One region of the Brevibacterium sp. FAM 27836 genome, then DNA from elsewhere that is predicted to be linked to it. Evidence: predicted binding sites of a transcription regulator. Region 1 holds the regulator's gene; each other region holds the start of a gene.

Evidence for each region. The regulator HrcA, encoded in region 1, represses chaperone genes, less so after heat shock. The targets are predictions, from matches to a motif close to TTNGCACTCGNNNNNNNCGAGTGCNAA.
Region 2: groES (co-chaperone GroES) is a predicted target of HrcA. The motif match lies at 1,220-1,246, and genes of this name have one in related genera.
Region 3: groL (chaperonin GroEL) is a predicted target of HrcA. The motif match lies at 1,237-1,263, and genes of this name have one in related genera.

Annotation. Positions count from the first base shown of each region.
Region 1 covers NZ_CP195711.1:3,748,981-3,751,247, reverse strand. Annotated here, with positions in the region: gene dnaJ (molecular chaperone DnaJ) at 1-602, opposite strand, end outside; gene hrcA (heat-inducible transcriptional repressor HrcA) at 732-1,775, opposite strand; gene ACSE4D_RS16700 (DUF3097 domain-containing protein) at 1,950-2,267, shown strand, end outside.
Region 2 covers NZ_CP195711.1:2,885,082-2,887,348, forward strand. Annotated here, with positions in the region: gene ACSE4D_RS12920 (ubiquitin-like domain-containing protein) at 1-1,006, shown strand, start outside; gene groES (co-chaperone GroES) at 1,401-1,694, shown strand; gene groL (chaperonin GroEL) at 1,731-2,267, shown strand, end outside.
Region 3 covers NZ_CP195711.1:2,596,488-2,598,754, forward strand. Annotated here, with positions in the region: gene ACSE4D_RS11580 (LytR C-terminal domain-containing protein) at 1-381, shown strand, start outside; gene ACSE4D_RS11585 (cold-shock protein) at 689-892, shown strand; gene groL (chaperonin GroEL) at 1,420-2,267, shown strand, end outside.

The DNA.
Region 1 (2,267 bases):
CGGCCGTCGCCCTGGCAGTTGAGGCAGGGGCTCGGGATGACGGTGCCGAATCCGTGGCAGGAGTTGCAGGTCTGGTTCGTGACCATCTGGCCCAGCAGGGTGCGGGTCATGCGCTGGACGCTGCCGGCGCCGTGGCACAGGCTGCAGGTCTCGATCTTCGTGCCTTCCTGGGTGCCGGCACCGGAGCACGTGTCGCAGACGACGGCGGTGGTCACATCGAGATCGACGGTGCCGCCGAAGGCCGCAGTCTTGAGGTCGATGCTGACTCCGACGAGGGCGTCCTTGCCGCGCTGGGTGCGTGGGATCGGACCGGCGGCCTGTCCCCCTCCGCCGCCGAAGAAGGTTTCGAAGATGTCTCCGAAGCCGCCGAAGCCGCCGCCGGCCGGGAAGCCCTGACCGTTCTCGCCGCCGCCCATGTCGTAGTTGCGCCGCTTCTCCGGGTCGGAGAGCACATCGTAGGCCAGTGAGATGGCCTTGAATTCGTCTTCGTGACCGGGGTTGACGTCCGGGTGGTACTTGCGTGCCAGCTTCCGGTACGACGACTTGATCTCAGCCGCGGAAGCATCTTTGGACACTCCGAGTGTTTCATAGTGATCGGCCACAGAAACTTCTCTCTCCCTGACGTAGTGGTCTTCTCAGTTCTTGGTGGTGGCGACCGCGCTTCCACGCAGTCCTCACCGATATGGTCTCGCCCTGATTCGGGCGCCTCCAGCTCTTCGTCTTCAGCGGCCCTACCCTCGATCGAGGATCGAGGACACGTACTTCGCGACGGCCCGGACAGCCGAGATCGTCGTCGGATAATCCATTCTGGTCGGGCCGAGCACCGCCAGTCTGGCCGAGGAACCCGCCTCATGACCATATTCGGCGGCCACGACAGAAGTCGAACTCAATGATTCGTGAGTATTCTCACGCCCGATGCGCACACTGATCTCCTCTTGGTCTTCGGCCATCGAGGTGAGCAGCTTGAGGAGGACCACCTGTTCTTCGAAGGCCTCGAGGATCGGGCCCATCTTCTCACCGAACTCACGTCCGGAGCGTGCGAGGTTCGCGGTGCCGGCCATGATGATGCGCTCTTCACGAGTGGCGGCGACGAGGTCGACGACGGCGGCGCGGACCTGCTGCAGTCCGGAATCGTCGAGGGCCCCGGGCTCGGCAGGATCGGGAGTCGCGGCCGCCTCGGCGCCGGGGGCGGAACCGAGGACCTGCGAGAGCTTGCGGCCGGCGAACTCGGCGTTGATCTGGTCGCGCAGGCCGCGGACGGCGTCGTCATCGACCGGCGTCGGGGTGATGATGGACTTCTGTTCGACCTGTCCGGCGTCGGTGATGAGGACGACGAGGATCCGCCCCGGTCCGAGGCCGACGATCTCGACGTGCTTGATCCGGGCGCGGGACACCGTCGGGTATTGGATGAGGGCGACCTGGTGGGTCAGCCCCGACAGCACGCGTACGGTGCGGTCGAGCATTCCGTCGAGGTCGACTTCACCGTCGATGAGCTGGAAGATCGCACTGCGTTCGGCACCGGTCAGCGGTTTGAACTCGTCGATGCAGTCGACGAACATCCGGTATCCGAGGTCGGTGGGGATCCGGCCCGCCGAAGTGTGCGGTTGGGCGATGTAGCCCTCGTGTTCGAGCTGGGCCATGTCGTTGCGGATCGTCGCCGGTGAGACGCCGAGGGTGTGCCGCTGCACGATCGCCTTCGATCCCACGGGTTCGTTGGTGGCGACGAAGTCCTCGACGATGGCGCGCAGTACCTGTGCTCGTCTGCTGTCGTTCATCGCGGACCTCCTCCCCGCCTCTGTTCCCGGTGCCCGTGTCGGTCTCCGCATGCCCGAACTGGCACTCATTGCGACTGAGTGCCAATTCTACGCCTCTCGACCGCTGATTTCATTTCAGGGGTGTCCCGCGGGTCTGCGCGCGACCCCGACGCTCCTTCATTAGGGTGGTGTCCCGTGAATGTTTTTGATCGCTATGGCCCCGATGTGCTCTCCGGCTCCTCACCGTCGTCTCACCGTCCGAAGAAGTCCCGCCCGGTCGAACTCGGCCTGGGCATGGTGCTCGAAGATGCGATGAGCGGATATGTCGGTGCGGTCGTCGGAGCGGAGAAGACCACGGCCGGTGTCGTCGTCAATCTCGAGGACCGCAACGGCCGGGTGCATGCGTTCCCCCTGGGCCCGGGCTTCCTGCTGGAAGGGCAACCGGTCGATCTGCGGCTGCCGACGAAGAAGAAAGCGCAGGCCCCCGGGCGAACGGCTTCCGGCTCGCGTGCG
Region 2 (2,267 bases), 860 kb from region 1:
TGACAAGGTCAAGCCCGGCGTCGACACGAAGGTCGACCGGGACATGACGATCACCGTCAACACCGCGAAGAAGGTCTCGCTCTCCGTCGACGGAGAGAAGACCAGCGAGTGGACCAACGCGAACACCGTGGGTCAGGCGCTTGCCGACCTCGGAGTCGATGCGAAGGGAGCCGACCTCAACACCGATGCCAAGCAACGGCTGAAGGAAGACGGCAACGACATCGACGTGACTACGGCGAAGGATCTCACCATCGTCGCCGACGGCAAGGACCACAAGGTCTCGGCCGCGGTCGGCACCGCGAAGGAAGCACTCACGGAGTCGGGCGTCAAGCTCAAGAAGGACGACTTCCTGTCCGTGCCGATGTCCGCTTCGCTCTCCGACGGCCAGGTGCTCACCGTCAACCGCGTCGAGAACAAGACCGTCAAGGACGAGCAGGCCATCAAGGCCAAGGTCGAGACCAAGAAGTCCGACTCCCTCTACCAGGGCGAGACCAAGGTCGAGTCCGAAGGCAAGGACGGACAGAAGCAGGTCGTCTACAAGGTCAAGACCATCAACGGCGAGCAGGTGAAGAAGGAGAAGAAGGACGAGAAGGTCCTCTCCGAACCCAAGACCAAGGTCGTCATCCAGGGCACGAAGAAGAAGGAGACCCCGGCTGACACCGGCGGCTCCGACTCCGGAAGCTCGGACTCCGGCGGCTCGGACTCCGGTGACTCGAGCACCGGCGGCGGCGACTCCGGTTCGACCGGCGGCTCGATGAGCACTGCCGAGATCAAGGCGATGCTCGGCGGACCCGGCTCCAAGTGGTATTCGATCGTCGAGTGCGAATCGAATTTCAATCCGAAGGCCTCGAACGGCACCCACTTCGGTCTGTTCCAGTTCCTGCCCTCGACCTGGCAATCCATGGGTGGCAGCGGCAACCCGTCTGATGCCAGCCCGCAGGAGCAGTTCCAGCGTGCGAAGAAGTTGCAGGCGCAAGAGGGCTGGAGTCAGTGGCAGTGCTCCTGAGCACCGGCCAGAGCCTTCGCTGAGACAAGATCTGACCGCCGTTGACAACAGATATCGACAACTGAGCTGAGGCGGTCGGAATGGGCGTGGGCCCCGCGGAGAGATCCCGGGGCCCACGCTCTCTGCATTCACGGGATGTCGGGTCAGGCCGGCCGGGCTGCCCGGCCGGCATGTGGGCCCAGACTGAACTTTCGCCCAGAGCATGACGAATTGTTGGCACTCAAGTTGACCGAGTGCTAAAGCCGTTCTAGAGTCAGAATTAGCACTAGCACTCATCGAGTGCCAGTTTCATAAGACGGTCGAATCGCTCGGCACCCGCGACGACGAGAGGTTCAAGGCAGCAGCCGCCGTCTGACTCAATGAAATAGAACCCAGCGAAGGGAGAGAGCCCGAAATGTCGGTCTCCATCAAGCCACTCGAAGATCGGATTGTCATCCGTCAGGTCGAAGCAGAGCAGACTACCGCCAGTGGTCTGGTCATTCCCGAAACCGCCAAGGAAAAGCCTCAGGAAGGCGAAGTTGTCGCAGTCGGCCCCGGCCGCGTTGCTGACAACGGAAACCGTGTGCCGGTCGACGTCGCCGTCGGCGACAAGGTCATCTACTCCAAGTACGGAGGCACCGAAGTCAAGTACGCAGGCGAAGAGTTCCTCGTGCTCTCGGCTCGCGACGTGCTCGCCGTCATCGGCTGAATCCTCTGAACAACTACTTCACAGACAGGAGGACGAATGCCTAAATCATTGGAATTCGACGACGAAGCTCGTCGTGCACTCGAAAAGGGTGTCAACACTCTCGCCGACACCGTCAAGGTGACGCTGGGGCCCAAGGGCCGCAATGTCGTGCTTGATAAGAAGTGGGGCGCTCCCACGATCACGAACGATGGTGTGACCATCGCCCGTGAGGTCGAGGTCGACGATCCGTACGAGAACCTCGGCGCACAGCTGGCCAAGGAAGTCGCCACCAAGACGAACGACATCGCCGGTGACGGAACCACCACCGCGACCGTTCTCGCTCAGGCCTTCGTCAACGAAGGACTGCGCAACGTCGCCGCAGGTGCCGCACCCGGTCAGCTCAAGCGCGGCATCGAGACCGCCGTCGAGGCTGTCTCGGATCAGCTGGGCACCATCGCCCGCGACGTCGCCGACTCCTCGGAGATCGCACACGTCGCCGGACTGTCCGCTCAGTCCGAAGAGATCGGCAAGCTCATCGCCGATGCCTTCGACAAGGTGGGCAAGGACGGCGTCATCACGATCGATGAGTCCCAG
Region 3 (2,267 bases), 1.2 Mb from region 1:
GTCGAGGACCCCGCGGCATCGGAGTCGACCTCTGCCGAACCCTCACCGAGCGAAAGCGAAGTCAGCGTTGCCGACGACTCGATCACCGTCGATGTCCTCAACGGCTCCGGCGTCTCGGGCGCTGCGAAGAAGTTCTCCGAAGCGGTCGAGGAGAAGGGCTGGAAGCTCGGCCAGGTCGGCAACTATTCGACGAACCTCACCGATTCGACCGTGTACTACAAGGGCGAGGAGAACGCCTCGCAGGCGAAGCTCGTCGCCGAATCGCTGGGCGTTTCGGCCACGGAGGCCTCTGAGGACTTCGACGCCGATGTCACTGTCGTGATCTGTTCGGACATCGCCGATCGCGGCCCCGAGCCCAGCGAAGGCGGGGACTCGGAATAGTCCGAGCCGGTCGGTCCGGTCCTTTGACCGCAACCCCTGGTGTGAACTGGGCGAAAACTCTTATGTAACGAATCTATAACAGTGTTGAGCGGCCCGGGGTGGGATGCGTGCCTGCGGTAGAGTTGCACCAGCTAGGCAAGCACAGCACCTTGTGTTCTAATCGTGCTTCACCGAGATTATTCTCCCGAGGTCAATGAGAGAAGTCGCGGGGTCGGTTGAGTTTTGCCAGCTTCCGTATTCCAGATGCGGTCGCCCGATCGCGACTGAAGTACGGGATTTCAATGGCACTGCACTGTATGGAGAAGTAATGGCACAAGGTACCGTCAAGTGGTTCAACGCTGAAAAGGGCTACGGCTTCATCACCCTTGAAGGCGACAACCAGGACGTGTTCGTTCACTGGAGCGCAATCCAGATGGACGGCTACCGCTCTCTCGAAGAGGGCCAGCAGGTTCAGTTCGAAGTCGGAGAAGGACAAAAGGGTCCTCAGGCGGAGTCCGTCACCCTCCTCTGAGACTGACTGCTATCAACACAGTCTTCTGATCCGCTGCGGCGGGGCGTCGGAACGGCTTTCGGGTCGACCGGCACCAATCGCGCGGGGAAAGCGCCGAGCAGGCAACTGCTCGGCGCTTTTCAGTGCCCGCGTGGGAAGGGTCCTCCAGGGCGGGAGATTCGATTCGGCACGGTTTGGGTTGAACAGCACATGTTTGAAACCGTGCTGCTCGACTTTGAGTGGGCCGTTCGCAATCGGCCCGCACCACCGTTTCGCGCTGGGCCGAACTGCCCTCTGTGCCTTCACCGCGCGCCGACAACTCGCGGATCTCAACTGTTCTCGCCCATCTTGGCGGGCGACGAATATTTGCACTCGCATGGTGAGAGTGCTAAATCTAGTAGTGGTGAAAACCGATGGGTTCCCATCAGTTGTCTCGAGAGCGTGGTCCTTATGTGGAATGGAACATGCGGGCACACTCTCTGCCGTCGCGGGCGCTGACGACTGCTCTGGTTTCCCACTCCACTCCATCAGGGAGGATCTAAGCCGCTATGGCAAAGATGATTGCATTCGACGAAGAAGCTCGTCGAGGACTCGAAGCTGGACTCAACCAGCTTGCGGACGCGGTCAAGGTGACCCTTGGACCCCGCGGTCGCAACGTCGTGCTCGAAAAGCAGTGGGGCGCACCGACCATCACCAACGATGGTGTCTCCATCGCCAAGGAGATCGAACTCGAGGATCCCTACGAGAAGATCGGCGCCGAGCTCGTCAAGGAAGTCGCCAAGAAGACTGACGACGTCGCAGGCGACGGAACCACCACCGCTACCGTGCTCGCTCAGGCTCTCGTCCGCGAAGGCCTGCGCAACGTGGCAGCCGGTGCTGATCCGCTCAGCCTCAAGCGCGGCATCGAAAAGGCAGTGGAAGCTGTCACCGGTGTGCTGCTGAAGAACGCCATCGACATCGAGACCAAGGAACAGATCGCCGCGACCGCCGGCATCTCCGCCGGAGATCCTGCGATCGGCGAACTGATCGCCGAGGCCATCGATAAGGTCGGCAAGGAAGGCGTCGTCACCGTCGAAGAGTCCAACACCTTCGGACTCGAGCTCGAACTGACCGAGGGCATGCGCTTCGACAAGGGCTACATCTCCGGTTACTTCGTCACCGACACCGATCGTCAGGAAGCTGTCCTTGAGGATCCCTACATCCTCATCGTCAACTCCAAGATCTCGAATGTGAAGGATCTGCTGCCGGTCCTCGAGAAGGTCCAGCAGTCCAACAAGCCCCTGTTCATCATCGCCGAAGACGTCGAGGGCGAAGCCCTGGCCGTCCTGGTGCTGAACAAGCTCAAGGGCACCTTCAAGTCCGTGGCCGTCAAGGCTCCGGGCTTCGGTGACCGCCG